One region of the Kitasatospora sp. NPDC004289 genome, then DNA from elsewhere that is predicted to be linked to it. Evidence: riboswitches for the same ligand, from Rfam matches in the RefSeq annotation. Region 1 holds a riboswitch; each other region holds the start of a gene.

Region 1 (6,122 bases):
CCGTAGTAGAAGATCCCCTGGACGAAGGTGACGAAGCCCACCTGCCCGAAGCAGTTGTACGCCGCCCAGATCAGCAGGATCGCGCCCCAGCCGCCCGCCACCACGGCGGCCGGCCGGACGTGCCGCCCGGCGTATCCGAGCTCGGTCGCGTAGGACACCGGTTGCCCCCCTGGTGATGGCCGGTCAAATGCGGCTAGCCTGCCACACCGTTCCGACGCCGTTGACACCGGGTTCGGTCGCCCGGGCGATCGCTATGAAACTCAGTCCAAGTGCAGCGCCGACCAGTCCTGGTTCGCCCCGAAACGCCCCGACCCGCCGGTGATCGCCAACGGGCTGTTGTAGGTGTCCTTGACGTCGGACAGCCGGTTCACCACCGGTCCGGGGCTGACGTTCCGTTCGGTGAGCGACTGCCCCCACACCGTCCACATCGTCCACGGGGTCTGCGCGAGCGTGTCCTGCTGACGGGAGTTCACCGGAACGGCGAACGACTCGGCCAGCACCCGGGGCTTGCGGTACGCCGAGAGGCCGTCGTAGTAGCGCTTGGTCCACAGCTCGCCGGTGCCGATCGGGTCGGTCGGGCTGCCGCTGTAGTCGTCCACCCCGACCACGTCGACGTACCCCTCGCCCGGGTAGTAGTCCCAGGGCTCGACGCCCGGGGCACCGTCCCAGGAGACCGGGGTCCAGACGAAGATCAGGTTGTGCAGCCCCCGGGTCTCCACCAGGTACCGGTAGGTGATCGTCCAGAGCTTCTTGAAGTCGGCGCCGGTCTGCCCGGACCACCAGAAACTGCGCTGGCAGTCCTGGTTGTTCATCTCGTGGTACGGCCGGAAGAGCACCGGGACGTCGTGCGAGGCCAGGTACTCCAGGTGGTCCGCGAGGAAGCGCAGGTCCTCCATCAGGGCCTTGTTCTCGCGGGTGCCGCCCGCCTGGTCGACCACCCGGCCGAACCACTTCGGGTCGGTCGTCCGGGGGGAGCTGCGGCAGAGCACGTTCTCGAAGGACTTCACCGGGGCACCGGGGTACGGCTCGTGGAAGGACATGCCGACCATCCCGGCCGGGGCGCCGCCGTTGTCCGGCAGGGCCGTGGTGCTGCCGTCGCAGTTGCGCTGCGCGCCGCCCTCACCGGTCCCGTAACTGCCGTCCGCCGCACGGGGGTAGCCCGACCAGACCGCCTTCAGCAGGTCCACCGCGTCGTCGGTGTACTGCCACTTGGCCTCGCAGGACGGCCAGCGCCCGGCCGAGTAGCTCCGCTCGTTGCCGACCCCCCAGGTCGACTGCCCGTACCCCGGCCCCAGGTCCGTCTCGACGAACCCCGGCAGCTTGCCGGTGATGTCGGCCGCCTTCTTGTAGTAGTAGCCGGCCGGCTTGGAGCCGGCGAAGTCGCCGTAGGAGGTGTTGTAGAGCTCGTTCTGCAGCTCCACGTGCTGCCCGATGACCGTGCCGCGCGGCTTGCCCGAGCGGGCGGCCTGCTCCAGGTCGGCCAGCATCTGGAAGACCGCCCGGGCGTTGGGCGAAGCGGCCGGGTCGCGCTTGAGCAGGTCCTTGCCCAGGTCGGCCGGGACCGGACGCGGCGTCGGGGACGAGGTCGGGTCGGGCCCGGACGAGGTCGGGGCCGCGGCGGGCCCCGTCCCGTCCTCCGCACCGCTGACCGCTATCACCGTCGCGCACACGACCGAGGCGGCCAGCGTCACGGCGGCCAGCGTCACAGCACCGCCGTGCCGGCCCCGCAGAGATCTCACGGACTCCCCCTGAACGATCCTGATCATCCTTGACGGGGAGACAGTATCCGGACCACCGGGCGGAGCTGACTCCGGGTCACACCGGTCAGCCGGCCTGCGAGAGGGCCCGCTTCTCCAGCGTCGCGCGCACCCGGGCGGCGAAGCCCGGCCCGGCGTCGGTGGCGACCTTGTCCGCGACGACGCCGCCCTCCTTCGCCGAACCCGCGGCCGTGAAGTAGGCGAACCGGCCGAGCGAGCCGTGCGTGTTCGCGCAGCCCACCTCCTGGCAGAAGTCCTTCATGCCCTCCACCTGGAGGCCCTTGATCTGCCCGTTGACGTTGTTCGTCGCCGTCTCCGCCTGGAGCCGCTTGTCGAAGACCGCCACGCCGACCACCACGGCGCTGTCGTTCAGCACGTAGGTGGCCCGCAGCACCTGCCGGCAGCCCTGATTCTCGATCACGTCCGCGAGCCCGCCGGTGATGGCGTGCCAGCACGGGGTGACCGTCGTCGCGCTGCGCCGCGTCCAGGTGGCGCCGCCGAAGTCGATGGTCTGGTCGGGGAAGAACGCGGCCGGGTCCACCGCGGCCTTGTCCGTGCTCGCGTCCCAGATGGCCTTGAGCGACGCGTCGTCACCCGCGAGCGGGGTCCCGGGGGCCGGCACGGGCGCCTTGCTCTCCCCCGCGGTGGCCGTCGGGCTGGAGCCGGTCTTCCCGGCCGTGGGGCTGTTCGAGGCCGCTCCGGTCGGCTTGGCCACCGGGTCGCCGCCCTTCGAGGACACCGAGACCGCCACCGCGACCAGCCCGCCGACGACCGCGAGCGCGACCACGCCGAGCAGCAGCCGCATCCGGGTCTTGCGCTTGGCGTCGTCCTGCGCCCGCTGCGCCATCGCGTCCCAGTCCGGTCCGCCGGGCGGCGGGCCGAACGCCGGATACTGCTGCTGGTACTGCGGGTACTCCTGACCGGGCTGCTGCCCGTTGCCACCGTTCATGCCCACCCCATCACTCATGTGCGCAGATCCTAGGCCATCGCCGGAACCCCCAGACAGGGGCGGTCCCGGGTCCTGGCAAGGCCTCCCGCCGGGCGTACGCCCATCACTGCGGGCCACCACTGCGCTACACGACACCACACAAGATGTGGGGTCCGCCGAGCCAGGTAGCACTACATGTATGCTCGCTCTCGCTGTCGATGCAGGGGAACTCCGGTGGAAGTCCGGGACTGCCCCGCAACGGTGAGCGGGCTTCCGGTACGACCGCCCGCGAGTCCGGTGACCTGCCGACGGTGTGCCACACGGCTTCCCCGCAGACGCCTTGGAGCACAGCAGTGACGTCCGGGCCTCGCGGGTGGGCCGGGGGTGGATCGCGCGCGCCGTGACGGTGTCCGCGCCGTACTCCCCTGCGCCCGATTCGGCCCGGCAGCCATGCCGACCGCCGCCGCCAGGAGAGAAGCGCCTTGACCATCGCTGCCTCAGTTGCCCTGCCCGCCCAGGGAACCGCCGAAGACCGGACCGACCCGGGCGCCGCCCTCCTCCGGCTCCTCACGGACCGCAGCGCCGACCTCCCCCAGGTGGACCCGGGCCACGTCGCGGCCGCTGCGCTGCGCGGCCGGCACGCCGGGTCGGACTTCGCCGAGCTGCGCGGCCTCGCCGTGGAGGCTGCCGCCTCGATGATCGCCGAGGACCCGCAGTACTCGAAGCTCGCGGCCCGGCTGCTCGCCCTGGAGATCCAGGACGAGGCCGTCTCGCAGGGCGCCGTCTCCTTCGCCGCCTCGATCGCCGTCGGCCACGCCGAGGGCCTGATCGGCGACGTCACCGCGGCCTTCGTGGCCAAGCACGCGGCCGCCTTCAACGGTCTGATCGACACGGCCGGCGACGACCGCTTCGAGTACTTCGGCCTGCGCACCGTGCAGTCCCGCTACCTGCTGCGCCACCCGATCACCCGTCAGGTGATCGAGACCCCGCAGCACTTCCTGCTCCGGGTCGCGGCGGGCCTGGCGGTCGGCGACACCGAGAAGTCGGTGGCCGAGGTGGCCGAGCTCTACAAGCTGATGAGCCGTCTGGAGTACCTGACCAGCTCCCCGACGCTGTTCAACTCCGGCACCAAGCACCCGCAGATGTCCTCCTGCTACCTGCTGGACTCGCCGCTGGACAACCTGGACTCGATCTACAACCGGTACGCCCAGATCGCCCGGCTCTCCAAGCACGCCGGCGGCATCGGCCTCTCCTACTCCCGGATCCGCTCGCGCGGCAGCCTGATCCGCGGCACCAACGGCAAGTCCAACGGCATCGTCCCGTTCCTGCGCACCCTGGACTCCTCGGTCGCCGCGGTGAACCAGGGCGGCCGCCGCAAGGGCGCGGCCTGCGTCTACCTGGAGACCTGGCACGCGGACATCGAGGAGTTCCTGGAGCTCCGCGACAACACCGGCGAGGAGGCCCGCCGGACCCACAACCTGAACCTCGCGCACTGGATCCCGGACGAGTTCATGCGCCGGGTGAACGCCAACGCCGACTGGTCGCTGTTCTCCCCGGCCGACGTGCCCGAGCTGGTCGACCTCTGGGGCGCCGAGTTCGACGAGGCCTACCTCAAGGCCGAGCAGGCCGGCAAGGCCGTCCGCACCATCCCGGCGCAGACCCTCTACGCCCGGATGATGCGCACCCTGGCGCAGACCGGCAACGGCTGGATGACCTTCAAGGACGCCTCCAACCGGGCCGCCAACCAGACCGCGCTGCCCGGCCGCGTGGTGCACTCCTCGAACCTCTGCACCGAGATCATCGAGGTCACCGACGACTCCGAGACCGCCGTCTGCAACCTCGGCTCGGTCAACCTGGGCGCCCACGTCGCCGCGGGCGCCACCGTCGCCGACCTGGTGAACGCGATGGACTGGGAGCGGCTGGACGCCACCGTGCGCACCGCCGTGACCTTCCTGGACCGGGTCATCGACATCAACTTCTACCCGACCACCGAGGCCGGGACCTCCAACTCCCGCTGGCGGCCGGTCGGCCTCGGGGTGATGGGTCTTCAGGACGTCTTCTTCCAGCTCCGCCTGGACTTCGACTCCGCCGAGGCCAAGCAGCTCTCCACGCTGATCGCCGAGCGCATCATGCTCACCGCCTACGAGCGCTCCAGCGAGCTGGCCGAGCAGTTCGGCCGCCACGAGGCGTACGGCGAGACCCGGGCCGCCCGCGGCCAGCTGCACATCGACCACTTCGGCGTCACCCCCGCGTGGGCCGACCGCTGGGACGCGCTGCGCGCCCGGATCGCCGAGACCGGCCTGCGCAACTCGCTGCTGCTGGCCATCGCGCCGACCGCGACCATCGCCTCGATCGCCGGCGTCTACGAGTGCATCGAGCCGCAGGTCTCCAACCTCTTCAAGCGCGAGACCCTCTCCGGCGAGTTCCTCCAGGTCAACCCGTACCTGGTCCGCGAGCTCAAGGAGCTGGGCGTCTGGGACCAGCAGACCCGGGACGCGCTGCGCGAGTCCAACGGCTCGGTGCAGGACTTCAACTGGCTGCCCGGCGAGGTCCGTTCGCTCTACCGCACCGCCTGGGAGCTGCCGCAGCGCGCGCTGATCGACCTGGCCGCCGCCCGTCAGCCCTACATCGACCAGAGCCAGTCCCTGAACCTCTTCATGGCGGCGCCGACCATCGGCAAGCTCTCCTCGATGTACGCCTACGCCTGGAAGGTCGGTCTGAAGACCACCTACTACCTGCGTTCGCGCCCGGCCACCCGGATCGCCCAGGCCGCCACCGGCGCCGCCCGCGCCGCCGCCCCGGTCCCGGTGACCGTGGGCGCCCCGACCCTCACCCCGGAGGAGGAGGCCGCGCTGGCCTGCTCCCTGGAGAACCCCGAGTCCTGCGAGGCCTGCCAGTGAGCACCACCCCCGAGACCCCCGGCCGCGAGAAGATGCTGCTCGACCCGGGCTTCGAGCTGACGCTCCGTCCGATGCGCTACCCGTCGTTCTACGACCGGTACCGGGACGCGATCAAGAACACCTGGACCGTGGAGGAGGTGGACCTGCACTCCGACGTCGCCGACCTCGCCAAGCTGAGCGAGGGCGAGCGGCACATGATCGGCCGGCTGGTCGCCTTCTTCGCCACCGGTGACTCGATCGTCGCCAACAACGTGGTGCTGAGCCTCTACAAGCACATCAACTCCCCCGAGGCCCGGCTCTACCTGTCCCGGCAGCTGTTCGAGGAGGCCGTGCACGTCCAGTTCTACCTGACGCTGCTCGACACCTACCTGCCCGACCCGGACGACCGCGCGGCGGCCTTCGCGGCGGTGGAGAACATCCCCTCCATCCACCAGAAGGCGCAGTTCTGCTTCAAGTACATGAACGCGGTCGACCACATCGACTCGCTGCAGACCAAGGAGGACCGCCGCGCGTTCCTCCTCAACCTGATCTGCTTCG
Region 2 (6,122 bases), on a different contig from region 1:
TGGCGCTCAGGTGCAGCCGGGCCAGCTGGCCCTGCGGGCGGCGGGCCCGGATGGTGTGCCCGCCGTCGGTCTCGGCGGGGGAGCGGCGCCCCTGGGCGCCCTTCCCGGTGCCGGGCACCTTGAACAGCCTGGTCCGGTACGGCTCCCCGGCGGAGGCCACCGGCGCGTTCGAACTCCCGCCCTGGGAGGGCACGTTCGGCTCGGCCTCGGGAGCCTCCGAGGGGGCCTCCGGGGCGGCGCTGCCGTCCGGCGCGTCCCCCTGCGGCTCGGGAGCGCCGCCGCCACCGTCCGGGCCGCCACCGCTGTCGTCCGGCCCGTCGCCCTCCGGCGGCTCGGGCTCGTCGCGGTGCTCGTCCAGGGTGCGGTCCAGCTGCTCCTCGTCCAGGCCCGGCGCGTCGAAGGGGTTGCGGCGGCGCCGGTGCGGCAGGGCCAGCTGGGCGGCCTTGCGGACGTCCTCCTCCAGCACCTCCGTCCGGCCCTCCCAGGCGGCCAGTGCGACGGCCGTGCGGGCCATCACGATGTCCGCCCGCAGGCCGTCCACCTCGAACGCGGCGCAGACGGCGGTGATCTGACGCAGCGCCAGGTCGGTCAGCTCCACCTGCGGGAGCAACTCCCGCGCGGTGGTGATCCGTTCGGCCAGCGCCGTCTCCTCGGCGTCGAACCGCGCCGCGAAGCCCGCGGGGTCGGCGTCGTAGGCCAGCCGCCGCCGGACCACCTCGGCCCGCTCCTCCGGGTCCCGGGTGGCCGCGATCTCCACCGTGAGGCCGAAGCGGTCGAGCAGCTGCGGACGCAGCTCGCCCTCCTCCGGGTTCATCGTGCCGACCAGCAGGAAGCGGGCCGCGTGCCGCACCGAGACGCCCTCGCGCTCCACGTAGGAGCGGCCCATCGCGGCGGCGTCCAGCAGCAGGTCCACCACGTGGTCCTGGAGCAGGTTCACCTCGTCGATGTAGAGCACGCCCCGGTGCGCCCTGGCCAGCAGGCCGGGCTCGTACGCCTTCACGCCCTCGGCCAGTGCCCGCTCCAGGTCCAGCGAGCCGACGATCCGGTCCTCGGAGACGCCGACGGGCAACTCGACCAGGTACGCGGGCCGTTCGTCACCCGCCACCTCGGCGTGCGGGCCGTCCGGGCACTGCGGGTCCGGGCTCGCCGGGTCGCAGGCGAAGCGGCAGCCGGGCACGGCGGCGATCGAGGGCAGCAGCCCGGCCAGCGCGCGCACCATGGTCGACTTGGCGGTGCCCTTCTCGCCGCGCACCAGCACCCCGCCGACGGCGGGGGAGACGGCGTTCAGCAGCAGCCCGAGCCGCAGGTCGGGCATCCCGACGATCGCGGTGAAGGGGTAACGCACGTCGGTCATCGCTCGGTCTCCACGGTGTGCGGCGCCCCCGGCGGGACGAAGGGCAGGCCGGCGGGTGCGCCGGATTCGATCATTCTCCACAGGGCGTCGGTGTCGGCGTGCTCCTCAATCAGGTCACCGAGCCGGTCCAGCCGCTCCTCGCGGGCCGCCGCGAAGGAGGTGTCCGGCGCGGGCACGAACGCCCGTCCGGCCAACTTCGCGACCATCCGCAGCAGTTCGCGCCGGAAGCCGTCGTTCTCCAGCGCCCCGTGCCAGGTGGTGCCGTACACCGGGCCGACCCGGCAGCCGTCCAGGAAGGCCTCGGCGCTCTCCTCGACCGTCACCACGCCGTGGTGGATCTCGTACCCCTCCACCCGCTCGCCGAAGGCCTCGCCGACCGGCCGGGCCAGCACCTTCTCCCGGCCGAACACCACCCGGGTCGGCAGCAGCCCGAGACCGTCCACCCGCCCGGCCCTGGACTCCACCTCGTCCTCGATCTCCCGGCCGAGCATCTGGTACCCGCCGCAGACCCCGAGCACCGGCAGCCCCGCCGCCACCCGCTCCCGCAGCACCGGCTCCAGGCCGCGCTCGCGCAGCCAGGCCAGGTCCGCCACGGTGGCCCGGGTGCCGGGCAGCACCACCAGGTCCGCGTCGGCCAGCTCCTCGGCCCTGGTCGCCCAGCGCACCAGCACGCCCGGCTCCTGGGCCAGCGCGTCCAGGTCGGTGAAGTTGGACAGCCGGGGGAAGCGCACCACGGCCACCCGCAGCACGTCCTTGCCGACCGGCCCGCGCACCGCGCCCCGGTCCACCACCGTGGTCAGGTCCAGCGAGTCCTCGGCGTCCAGCCACAGGCCCGGCAGCATCGGCAGGGTGCCGAGCACCGGACGGCCCGTCAGCTCGTGCAGCATCCTCAGCCCGGGCTCCAGCAGCCGCGCGTCGCCCCGGAACTTGTTCACGAACCAGCCCGCCACCAGCGCCTGGTCCTCGGCCGAGAGCAGCGCCAGCGTCCCGTACATCGCGGCGAACACCCCGCCCCGGTCGATGTCGCCGACCACCACCACGGGCAGCTTCGCCGCGGTGGCCAGCCCCATGTTGGCGATGTCCCGGTCCCGCAGGTTGATCTCGGCCGGCGAACCGGCGCCCTCGCAGACCACCACCTCGAACCGGCTGCGCAGGTCCGCCAGGCACTCCAGCGAGCGCTCCAGCAGGTACGGCTTGCGCTCCCGGTAGTCCAGCGCGCCGACCTCGGCCACCGGCTTGCCCAGCAGCACCACCTGGCTGCGCGCATCCGCCCCGGGCTTGAGCAGCACCGGGTTCATCGCCGCCTCCGGCTCCACCCGGGCCGCCTGCGCCTGCATCGCCTGGGCCCGGCCGATCTCGGCGCCGTCGGCGGTGACGAAGGAGTTCAGCGACATGTTCTGCGCCTTGAACGGGGCGACCCGCACCCCCTGCCGGGCCAGCCAGCGGCAGATGCCCGCCGTCACGACGCTCTTCCCGGCGTCCGAGGTGGTCCCGGCGACCAGCAGCGCGTTGCTCACGTTGTCCTCCTCTTCCGGCCCGCACCGGAGATGACGGCCCGTCCGACCAGTGCGACGCCCAGCGCCAGCACGCCCACCCGGCGCGACAGGGCGCAGGCCCGCTCGATGTCCCGCACGCCCACGGGGCGCAGCTCCGCCCCGAGCACCGGCCGGTGCTCCACGCGCTCCCCGTACTGCAGCGTGCCCCCGAGGCGCACCCCCAGGGCCCCCGCGAAGGCCGACTCCGCCTGCCCGGCGTTCGGGCTCGGGTGTGACGAACCGTCACGCCGCCACACCCGCCAGGCCGTCCCCGGCTCCGGCGCGGCCGCCACCGTCAGCAGCGCGGTCAGCCGCGCCCCCGGCCAGCCCGCCACGTCGTCCAGCCGCGCCGAGGCCCAGCCGAACCGCAGGTACCGCGCCGAGCGGTGGCCCACCATGGCGTCCAAGGTGTTGACGGCCCGGAAGGCCAGCAGCCCGGGCGTCCCGGCCAGCGCCCCCCAGGTGAGCGCGTTCACCACGGCGTCGGCGGTGTTCTCGGCCACCGACTCCACCACCGCGCGGGCGATCTGCTGCCCGTCCAGGCCGCTCGGATCCCGCCCGCACAGGTGCGGCAGCCGCTCCCGGGCCGCCGTCAGGTCCCCGGCCTCCAGCGAGGCCCCGATGGTCCGGGCCTCCTTGGTCAGTGAGCTGCCGCCCAGCACCGTGAAGGTCGCGGCGGCGGCCAGCGCGGCACTCGCCACCGGGCTGCGGCGCGCGGCCCGCCCGGCCAGCGCAGCCCCCGCGGCGACGGCCCCGACGCAGACGGCGGTGTACGCGGCACCCACGGCGCGGTCGTCGCGCCAGATCCGGCGCTCCAGCCGCGTCGCGGCCGTACCGAACAGCGCCACCGGATGGCCGCGCCGGGGATCGCCGAAGCGGGCGTCCGCCAGGTAGCCGGCGGCGGCGCCCAGCAGAAAGGGGGTCAGACGGCGCACGGTGCGGGCGAGTCGGCGTGGCTCCGGGCAGGCGGCATCAGTGCGTGTCCTCACTCAGGGTCCGCGCCCTGGATCGACGTAGCGGGGGCGAGAGTCTCCTGGCTTCCGGGTCGGACACACCCTCGGGCCTTCCAACAGCCGCCTGGGCGGGCCGTCGTGACCATGGTTCGAGCGTGCTCCCCGGTGACAGTGGCGGGACCGCGCCGGATTCGCACCGGCTTCCTCTCCTTGCCTCCGATTGGCTGAAAGATCCCACCACGCCCCTCGACCGGGCGTCAACAACGGTGGCGGAGGGGTTGGTCACACGGTTGTCCGCCCCGCCGTGCGGCGCGCCTGCGGCGGCGGCAGGCTGGCCGTGGCACGGCACCGTCGCCGTACCGGACCCGGAAGAAACAAGAGGGACGGCGATGACCGATCTCGGCAAACTCCTCAGCGGCCTGCTCGGCGGCAGCGGCGGTGGGAACGCCAGCGCGGGGAACCTGCTCTCCATCCTGCTCGGCTCGCTGGCCGCGAACGGCGCCGGGCGGGGCAACGGGCTCGGCGCCCTGCTCCAGCAGCTGACGGAGGGCGGTCTCGGCTCCCAGGCCCGATCCTGGGTCGGCACCGGCGACAACCACCCCGTCACCGGCCCCGAACTCGCCGCCGCCCTCCCGCCCGGCGAACTCGAGATGCTCGCCCGCAACGCCGGCATCACCCCCGACCAGGCCGCCGACACCCTCGCCACCCACCTCCCGTCGACGGTCGACCGCCTCACCCCCAACGGCGAACTCCCCACCCCGGCCACCATCGAGGAGCTCTTCGGCAAGATGTAGCGACCAGCGCGCGGGGGACGTAGGTGGTCACCCCGGGGGCGCGAGACTCTGCTGATCTGCGGCTCCGCCGCGCGGGCGCGCGGGGGAACGGCAGCAGGTGCAACTGGCTGACGGCGGTTCAGTTGCCGGTGGGCCGCCTTCCGACCCGCGCAGTTCCCCGCGCCCCTGCGGGGCGCTCCTCGCCGTCGTTATCTCCGAGCGGCCCTGGGTGATCACCCGTCAGTAGTGGTAGGAAACTCCAGCGCCGCGCCCCGGGCCGGGAATCCGGTTCGTGCGTTCAGCGGGTGCAGGCGGCAGCCGGGCCGCACCTACGGTCTGGGCATGCGCCGCAGACCGCCCACCCCCACGCCGGTCCCGTTCTCACCCGCCGCCGCGAGGGCCCACCGGGTGGGCCTCGGGCTGACGCCCGATCAGGTCGCGGCCGGCATGGCCGCGCACGGGGTGCGGCTGCTGCCCACCCACGTGATCGGCTGGGAGACCGGGGAGTACCGCCCGGACGAGACCGAGTTCATCGCCCTGGCCCGCGCCCTCTGGTGCCCGCCGGCGCAGCTGATGGGCACCGCCCCGTCGAGCCTGCGCGACTTCCGGGTGGCCCGGGAGCTCACCCAGGAGCAGGCCGCCCGCCGGATCGGCGTGGCCCTGCGCGTCTACGAACAGGCCGAGCTGACCGGCAGCTGGCCCGGAGACCCGGAGCAGTCCTGGGAACTCGCCCAGGTCCTCGGCCTCACCCTCCGGGCCTTCGCCTGGGTGACCAACCGTCAGGACGCCCTGGAGAAGTGCCTGCGGCAGTGCGTGGACGGCCGCTGGCAGAGCCAGGTGAAGCCGGTCGCCAAGCTGCTGCCGGTGCCCCGCTCCGTCCTGGAGAGCGTCCTCGCCGACCTCCAGCAGGACCACGTCGTGCCGATGCACTGGGGCGCCGCGCCCGCCCCCGTCGCCGAGCAGCAGCCCGACGTGCCGCCGCTCCAGCGCTTCTGGGAACTGCTCGCGGCCCGGCCCACCGACATTCCCGTCTGACGCACCGTCCGCTGCCGTTCCCGTACGGCGGCACTCCGGTGGCACCCCGCTCCCGCCCCCGGTCGAATGGACCGCAACGTCCGAGACCCGCCCTCACACCCGGGAGCGCCCATGCGTTGGGGAACCGCGGCCATGGTGGCCGCCGCCGTCGTCGGAGCCGGTGGCGCGGCCGTCCTGCTGATCGGCCGCCGGGCCTCCCAGAACGTGGTGCGGCCCGGACGGCCCGAGCCCGGCAGCGCCCCCGAACTGCGGGTGCACGACCTGGCCCCGGGCGCGGTGGTGCTCACCCGCAGCTCCGCCACCGCCCTGCCGGGCCGGTACGCGCTGGAGTGGCCGAACGGCGGGCACGCCGTGGTAGGCGAGGTGCTGGCCACCGGGCCGCAGACCGTCACCCGCCGCCTGGAGCTGGTCGACGGGGGCTCCCTCGACCCGGGCACCAAGGTCGAGTTCACCCCGCGGGTGCTCACCGGCG
Region 3 (6,122 bases), on a different contig from region 1:
GCGATGAGCCCGGTCCTCGCGATGGGCGCCAACACCGCGATCAGGGACGCCGGTGAGCTGGTGTCGGCGCTGTCCGCCGCCACCGACGAGGGCGCCCCGCTGGTCGACGCGGTGCGCGTCTACCAGCGGGGCATGCTCGACCACGCCTTCGCCCTGGTGGCCTCCTCCCGGCGCACCGGTCAGGAGCGGGTCGGACAGAAGTAGCCCTTCACCGTCGGGAGTTGGACCGCGCGGGCCCCCGGGTCAGCGGCAGAGGGCCGCGTCCACCGCGTCCACCACCCTCTGCCCGGCGGCCGCGTCCGGGACGGTGGTGACAGTGACGGTGGCGGCCCGGCCGTCCTCGGTGGCGCCGCCCCGGGTGCGGTGGCCCGGGGAAGTGCCGCCGTGGCCCCAGACCAGCCCGCCACAGCTCAGGGGCCGGCTCTGGATGCCCAGGCCGTAGCGGACGCCGGGGCCGAACAGCTCGGCCGGGACGGTGGTGCGCATCTCGGCCAGCTGGGCGGCGGGCAGCAGACGGCCCGTCAGGAGCGCTCCGTAGAAGGCGTTCAGGTCGGAGTTGGTGGACACCACCGCCCCCGCCGCCCAGGCCATCGAGGCGTCCATCGCGGTGTAGTCGACCAGCGGCGCGCCCGGTGCGGTGCGCAGGTAGCCGTGCGGATGGGCCTCCCGGATGGCGGTCTCGCCGACCGCCGGGACGTAGGTGCGGCGCAGGCCGATCCGGTCGATGACCCGCTGGGTGACCTCCTCCCCGTACGGGCGGCCGGTGACCTTCTGGATCAGCAGGCCGGCCACCAGGTAGTTGGTGTTGCTGTACTCCCAGGAGGTCCCGGCCGCGAACCGGGCCCGCTGCGCCAGTGCCCCGTCGAGGAGTTCGCGCGGCTCGAAGTAGCGGTACTGGATGGTGGTGAAATCGGCCTGCGCGGGGGCGTCCATGTAGTCGGGCAGGCCGCTGGTGTGCTGGAGCAGCTGACGGACCGTGGTCCTCCGTCCGTCGATGCCCTCCCCGCGCAGCAGGCCGGGCAGGTAGGTGTCGACGGACGCGTCCAGGGCGACCTTGCCCTCGGCGACCAGCTGGAGCACCACCACGGCGGTGAACGCCTTGGTGTTGCTGCCGGCCCGGATCTGCCCGTCCACCGGGACCCGGGAGCCGGTGGCCAGGTCGCCGACACCGGCGGTGTAGGTGCGGCTGCGGCCGTCGCGGCCCTTGACGGTGGCCAGGGCGGCGGGCATCCCGTCGTCCTTCACCAGCGCGTCGAGGCGCTGCTGCACGACGTCCGGGCGCGGCCCGGCGGAGGCCTCGGCCGGGGCCGGGGCGAAGGCGGTCAGGGCGAGCCCGGCGGCGGCGGTCGCCGTCACGGCGTACCGCAGCCGCTGCAGGGCGTGTTGGTTCATCAGGACTCCACTGGTACGGGGGAACTGTGCCGGGGGCGGGGGTCAGCGGCAGAGCGCCGCGTCCACCACCTGCTCCACGCGCTTCGCGGTCTCGGGGTTCGGGATGGTGGTCACCGCGACGTTGACGGCCCGTCCGTCCTCGGTGGCGCCGCCGACGGTCTCGAAGCCCGGGATCGCCCCGCCGTGGCCCCAGGCGAGGCCGCCGCAGGAGAGCGGTCGGCTGACCAGCCCGAGCCCGTAGCGGGCACCGGGGCCGATCGCCTCGGCGGGGACGGTGGTGCGCATCTCGGCCAGCTGGGCCGCGGGCAGCAGCCGGCCGGCCAGCAGCGCGCCGTAGAACCGGTTGACGTCGCTGTTGGTCGACACGACGGCACCGGCCGCCCAGCCCCAGGACGGGTCCAGCTCGCTGTAGTCGCGCAGCGAGCCGTCGGCGGTGCGCTGGTACCCCTTGGGGTGGGCCTCGTGGATCGTCCGGTCCCCGGGAGCGGGGAAGTAGGTGTGCCGCAGGCCGATCCGGTCGATGACCCGCTTGGTGATCTCCTCGCCGAGCGGACGCCCGGTGACCTTCTGGATGATCAGGCCCGCCAGCAGGTAGTTGGTGTTGTTGTACTCCCACTGGGTGCCGGGCGCGGAGTGGGCCTTCTGGGCCAGTGCGGCGTCGAGGAGTTCGCGCGGCTCGTAGTAGCGCCCGGGGTCGCTCAGGACCGCGCCCTGGTTCACGTACTCGGGCAGGCCGCTGGTGTGCTGGAGCAGCTGACGGACCGTGATCTTCCGGCCGTCGATGCCCTCCCCGCGCACCAGGCCCGGGAGGTAGGTGTCGACGGACGCGTCCAGGGCGACCTTGCCCTCGGCGACCAGCTGGAGCACCAGCACGGCGGTGAACGCCTTGGTGTTGCTGCCGATCCTCACCTGCCCGTCCACCGGCACCTTGGCCTTGGTGACCGCGTCGCCGACACCGGCGGTGTAGGTGCGGCTGCGGCCGTCGCGGCCCTTGACGGTGGCCAGGGCCGCGGGCACGCCGTCGTTCTTGACCAGGGCGTCCAGGCGCTGCTGCACGGCGTCCGGCCGTGGGCCGGCGAAGGCCTCGGCCGGTGCCAGGGCACCGGCCAGCACGGCGGCGGTGGTCGCGGCGGTGACGGCCGCGGCCACCCCTCGGCGGGTGGTGCGGCGGGTGGTGCCGCGGGTCGGGCGGTGCTGCTGCGGTGCGTGCTCGTTCATCGTCGGGCCCTCCTGTTCGAGCGCCGGACCTCGTCCCGGCGCCCTTCCAGAGGACCATCCGACGGACCGTCAATCCGTCGTCGTCCGGGACGAGATGACCTCCGGGAACGTGCTCCGGGGGCGGGCCCGCCCCCGGGACCGTGGTCCTGGGCCCGTCTCGAAGCCGCTTCCGACATGCGGACGTGCGGGACAGGACCGGCGCGGGGGCCTAGGGTGGGAACCGCAGTCGGTTCGCCCTGACAGCCGGTCAGGTGCGTCGCAAGAGGGAACCCGGTGACGCCTTTCATCTGGCCATTCCGGGACTGCCCCGCAGCGGTGAGTGGGAACGACCGCCGTCACACGCACTGGGCCCGTGACGGGCCCGGGAAGCGACGGCCACTAGGTGTCCGCCCTGTCCAGGACGGACGTGCCCGCGAGTCCGAAGACCTGCCACTGCCCGCGTGCACCCCGCACGCGGTGATCTCGGTGACCTCGTGGGCGGGTCGACGGAACGGACGGGCACATCCTGGTGCCGCGTCCGCACTGTCACACCTCCTCGCCCGCGCGCCCTCCCGGGATCGCAGCGCGACTCGCGAAGGAGAGTCTCCGTGACCACCAGCACCACCGCCTCGCAGGCCACCGTCCACGGCTACCCCCGACAGGGGCCGAACCGTGAGCTGAAGAAGGCGATCGAGGGCTACTGGAAGGGCACCGTCACCGCCGACGCCCTCCACTCCACCGCCGCCGAACTCCGGTGCGCCAACTGGCGCAGCCTCGCCGGGGTGGGCATCACCGAAGTCCCCACCGGGGACTTCTCGTTCTACGACCACGTGCTGGACACCACCGTGGCCGTCGGCGCGATCCCGGCCCGTCACCGTGCCGCCGTGCAGGCCGACCCGCTGGACGGCTACTTCGCCATGGCCCGTGGCAACCAGGACGTCGCTCCGCTGGAGATGACCAAGTGGTTCGACACCAACTACCACTATCTGGTGCCGGAGTTGGGCCCGGACACGGTCTTCGCGGCGAACTCCGCCAAGGCGGTCGGCGAGCTCCGCGAGGCGATCGCGCTCGGCCACAAGGGCCGCCCGGTCCTGGTCGGCCCGCTGACCTACCTGCTGCTCGCCAAGCCCGCACCCGGCGTGGCCTCCGACTTCCAGCCGATCACCCTGCTCGACCGCCTGCTGCCGGTCTACGCCCAGCTGCTGGCCGAGCTCAAGGCCGCCGGCGCCGAGTGGGTCCAGCTCGACGAACCCGCCCTGGTCCAGGACCGCACCCCCGCCGAACTCAACGCCGCCACCCGGGTGTTCCGTGACCTCGGCGCGCTGACGGAGCGTCCGAAGATCCTGGTCACCACCTACTTCGACCGGGTCGGCGACGCTCTGAAGGTCCTCGCCAAGGCCCCGGTCGAGGGCGTCGGCCTCGACTTCACCGGCCCGGCCGCCGCCAACCTGGCCGACCTCGCCGCCGTCGGCGGCCTGCCCGGCAAGCGCCTGGTCGCCGGAGTGGTGGACGGCCGCAACATCTGGATCAACAACCTGGAGAAGTCGCTCGCGACCCTGGCCACCCTGCTCGGCCTGGCCGACCGGGTGGACGTCGCCCCGTCCTGCTCGCTGCTGCACGTCCCGCTGGACTCCGCCGCCGAGCGCGACATCGACCCGCAGATCGCCCGCTGGCTCTCCTTCGCCCGCCAGAAGACCACCGAGGTCAGCCTGCTCGCCCGCGGTCTGCGCGAGGGCACCGACACCATCGCGCCCCAACTCGCCGCCAACCGTGCCGACCTGGCCTCCCGGGCCGGCTCCCCGATCACCCACGACCCGGCCGTCCGGGCCCGGGTCGCGGCCACCACCGAGACCGACGCCCACCGCGGGCAGGCCTACCCGGAGCGGGCCGCGGCCCAGCGGGCCAGGCTCGCGCTGCCGCTGCTGCCCACCACCACCATCGGCTCCTTCCCGCAGACCGCCGAACTCCGCATCGCCCGGGCCGACCTGCGGGCCGGCCGGATCGACGCGGCCGCCTACCAGGAGCGGATGCGGGACGAGGTCCGCGAGGTGATCGAGTACCAGGAGAAGGCCGGCCTCGACGTCCTGGTCCACGGCGAACCCGAGCGCAACGACATGGTCCAGTACTTCGCCGAACAGCTCACCGGCTACCTCGCCACCCAGCACGGCTGGGTGCAGTCCTACGGCACCCGCTACGTCCGCCCGCCGGTGCTGGCCGGCGACATCTCCCGCCCGACCCCGATGACCGTCGAATGGCAGCGCTACGCCCAGTCCCTGACGGACCGTCCGGTCAAGGGCATGCTCACCGGGCCGGTCACCATGCTCGCCTGGTCCTTCGTCCGCGACGACCAGCCCCTCGGCGACACCGCCCGCCAGGTCGCCCTCGCCCTGCGGGACGAGGTCACCGACCTGGAGGCCGCCGGGGCAGCCGTCATCCAGGTCGACGAGCCCGCCCTGCGCGAGACCCTGCCGCTGCGCGAGGCCGAGCGTGCCGCCTACCTCGCCTGGGCCACCGAGGCGTTCCGCCTCACCACCTCGGGCGTCCGCGCCGACACCCAGGTGCACACCCACATGTGCTACGCCGAGTTCGGCGAAATCCTCGGTGCCATCGAGGACTTGGACGCCGACGTGATCTCCCTGGAGGCGGCCCGCTCGCACATGGAGGTCGCCCACGAGCTCTCCGGAGCCGGCTACCCCCGAGAGGTCGGGCCCGGCGTGTACGACATCCACTCCCCCCGGGTGCCCTCCGCTGAGGAGGCCGCCGCCCTGCTCCGCGCCGGCCTGGCCGCGATCCCGGCCGATCGGCTCTGGGTCAACCCCGACTGCGGCCTGAAGACCCGCGCCTGGCCCGAGACCCGGGCCTCCCTCGAGAACCTGGTCGAGGCCGCCCGGACGGTACGGGCGGAGCTGACGGCCTGACCGCGCCTCCGGGGCGGGGTCGGGCGGCACGGCGCCGCCTGACCCCGCCCCGGACGGACCGCCCCGGACGGACCGTCGCGACCCCGATCACGGTGCGCCCCAAGCGATCTGACACATCGTTGACGCTCTTGACCGCACCGTGGTCTGATGGACCGCCTTTCCACCCTTGGCGTCAGGGGAAGCCGGTCCGACTCCGGCGCTGACCCGCAACCGTGGACCCGCCCACCGGGCGGGTGAGCCGGAATGCCTGCGCCGGGACGTTCGTCAGCTATACGTGCGTCGTCGCGGACTACGACGCGGTCCAGACGGGATCGCCCGCTCCCCGGGCAGGCCCGTCGGCTGCGCCGGCACCCCTCGTCGACCGACCAGGGAGTCACCGTGAGGGTCAGCAGCAGGAGCAGCGGCAGGGCCGGTCGCGCGGGAAGCGGCGCGGGCGGTGGCGGGTACGGGGCCCGGAGTCTGACCTCGGCCCTGCTCGCCTGCGCCCTCGCCGTGACGGCCGCCGTCACCGTGCTGGTCGGCCACCCCGGCAGCGCCTTCGCCGATCCGCCAGCCCGCACGCCCGACCTCGCCAAGGGCGCCCACTACCTCACCGACCCGGCCCGGCTGCTCGAC

Evidence for each region. A riboswitch is a leader RNA that binds a small molecule or an ion and turns the genes downstream of it on or off. The one in region 1 is predicted to bind cobalamin.
Region 2: linked by a shared signal. The riboswitch ahead of ACWEPF_RS04230 (cobalamin biosynthesis protein) and the one ahead of ACWEPF_RS31535 (ribonucleoside-diphosphate reductase subunit alpha) in region 1 are both predicted to bind cobalamin.
Region 3: linked by a shared signal. The riboswitch ahead of metE (5-methyltetrahydropteroyltriglutamate--homocysteine S-methyltransferase) and the one ahead of ACWEPF_RS31535 (ribonucleoside-diphosphate reductase subunit alpha) in region 1 are both predicted to bind cobalamin.

What each region holds. Positions count from the first base shown of each region.
Region 1 is NZ_JBSGEL010000065.1:2,113-8,234, reverse strand. Features, by position in the region: gene ACWEPF_RS31550 (hypothetical protein) at 1-158, opposite strand, end outside; gene ACWEPF_RS31545 (glycoside hydrolase family 26 protein) at 261-1,739, opposite strand; gene ACWEPF_RS31540 (hypothetical protein) at 1,825-2,724, opposite strand; cobalamin riboswitch at 2,885-3,009, shown strand; gene ACWEPF_RS31535 (ribonucleoside-diphosphate reductase subunit alpha) at 3,168-5,585, shown strand; gene ACWEPF_RS31530 (ribonucleotide-diphosphate reductase subunit beta) at 5,618-6,122, shown strand, end outside.
Region 2 is NZ_JBSGEL010000004.1:158,495-164,616, forward strand. Features, by position in the region: gene ACWEPF_RS04220 (putative cobaltochelatase) at 1-1,354, opposite strand, end outside; gene ACWEPF_RS04225 (cobyric acid synthase) at 1,351-2,871, opposite strand; gene ACWEPF_RS04230 (cobalamin biosynthesis protein) at 2,868-3,824, opposite strand; cobalamin riboswitch at 3,894-4,075, opposite strand; gene ACWEPF_RS04235 (YidB family protein) at 4,109-4,636, shown strand; gene ACWEPF_RS04240 (helix-turn-helix domain-containing protein) at 4,958-5,650, shown strand; gene ACWEPF_RS04245 (alpha/beta hydrolase family protein) at 5,762-6,122, shown strand, end outside.
Region 3 is NZ_JBSGEL010000107.1:6,052-12,173, forward strand. Features, by position in the region: gene ACWEPF_RS37210 (FAD-dependent oxidoreductase) at 1-204, shown strand, start outside; gene ACWEPF_RS37215 (serine hydrolase domain-containing protein) at 244-1,392, opposite strand; gene ACWEPF_RS37220 (serine hydrolase domain-containing protein) at 1,435-2,610, opposite strand; cobalamin riboswitch at 2,820-3,058, shown strand; gene metE (5-methyltetrahydropteroyltriglutamate--homocysteine S-methyltransferase) at 3,198-5,507, shown strand; gene ACWEPF_RS37230 (prenyltransferase/squalene oxidase repeat-containing protein) at 5,886-6,122, shown strand, end outside.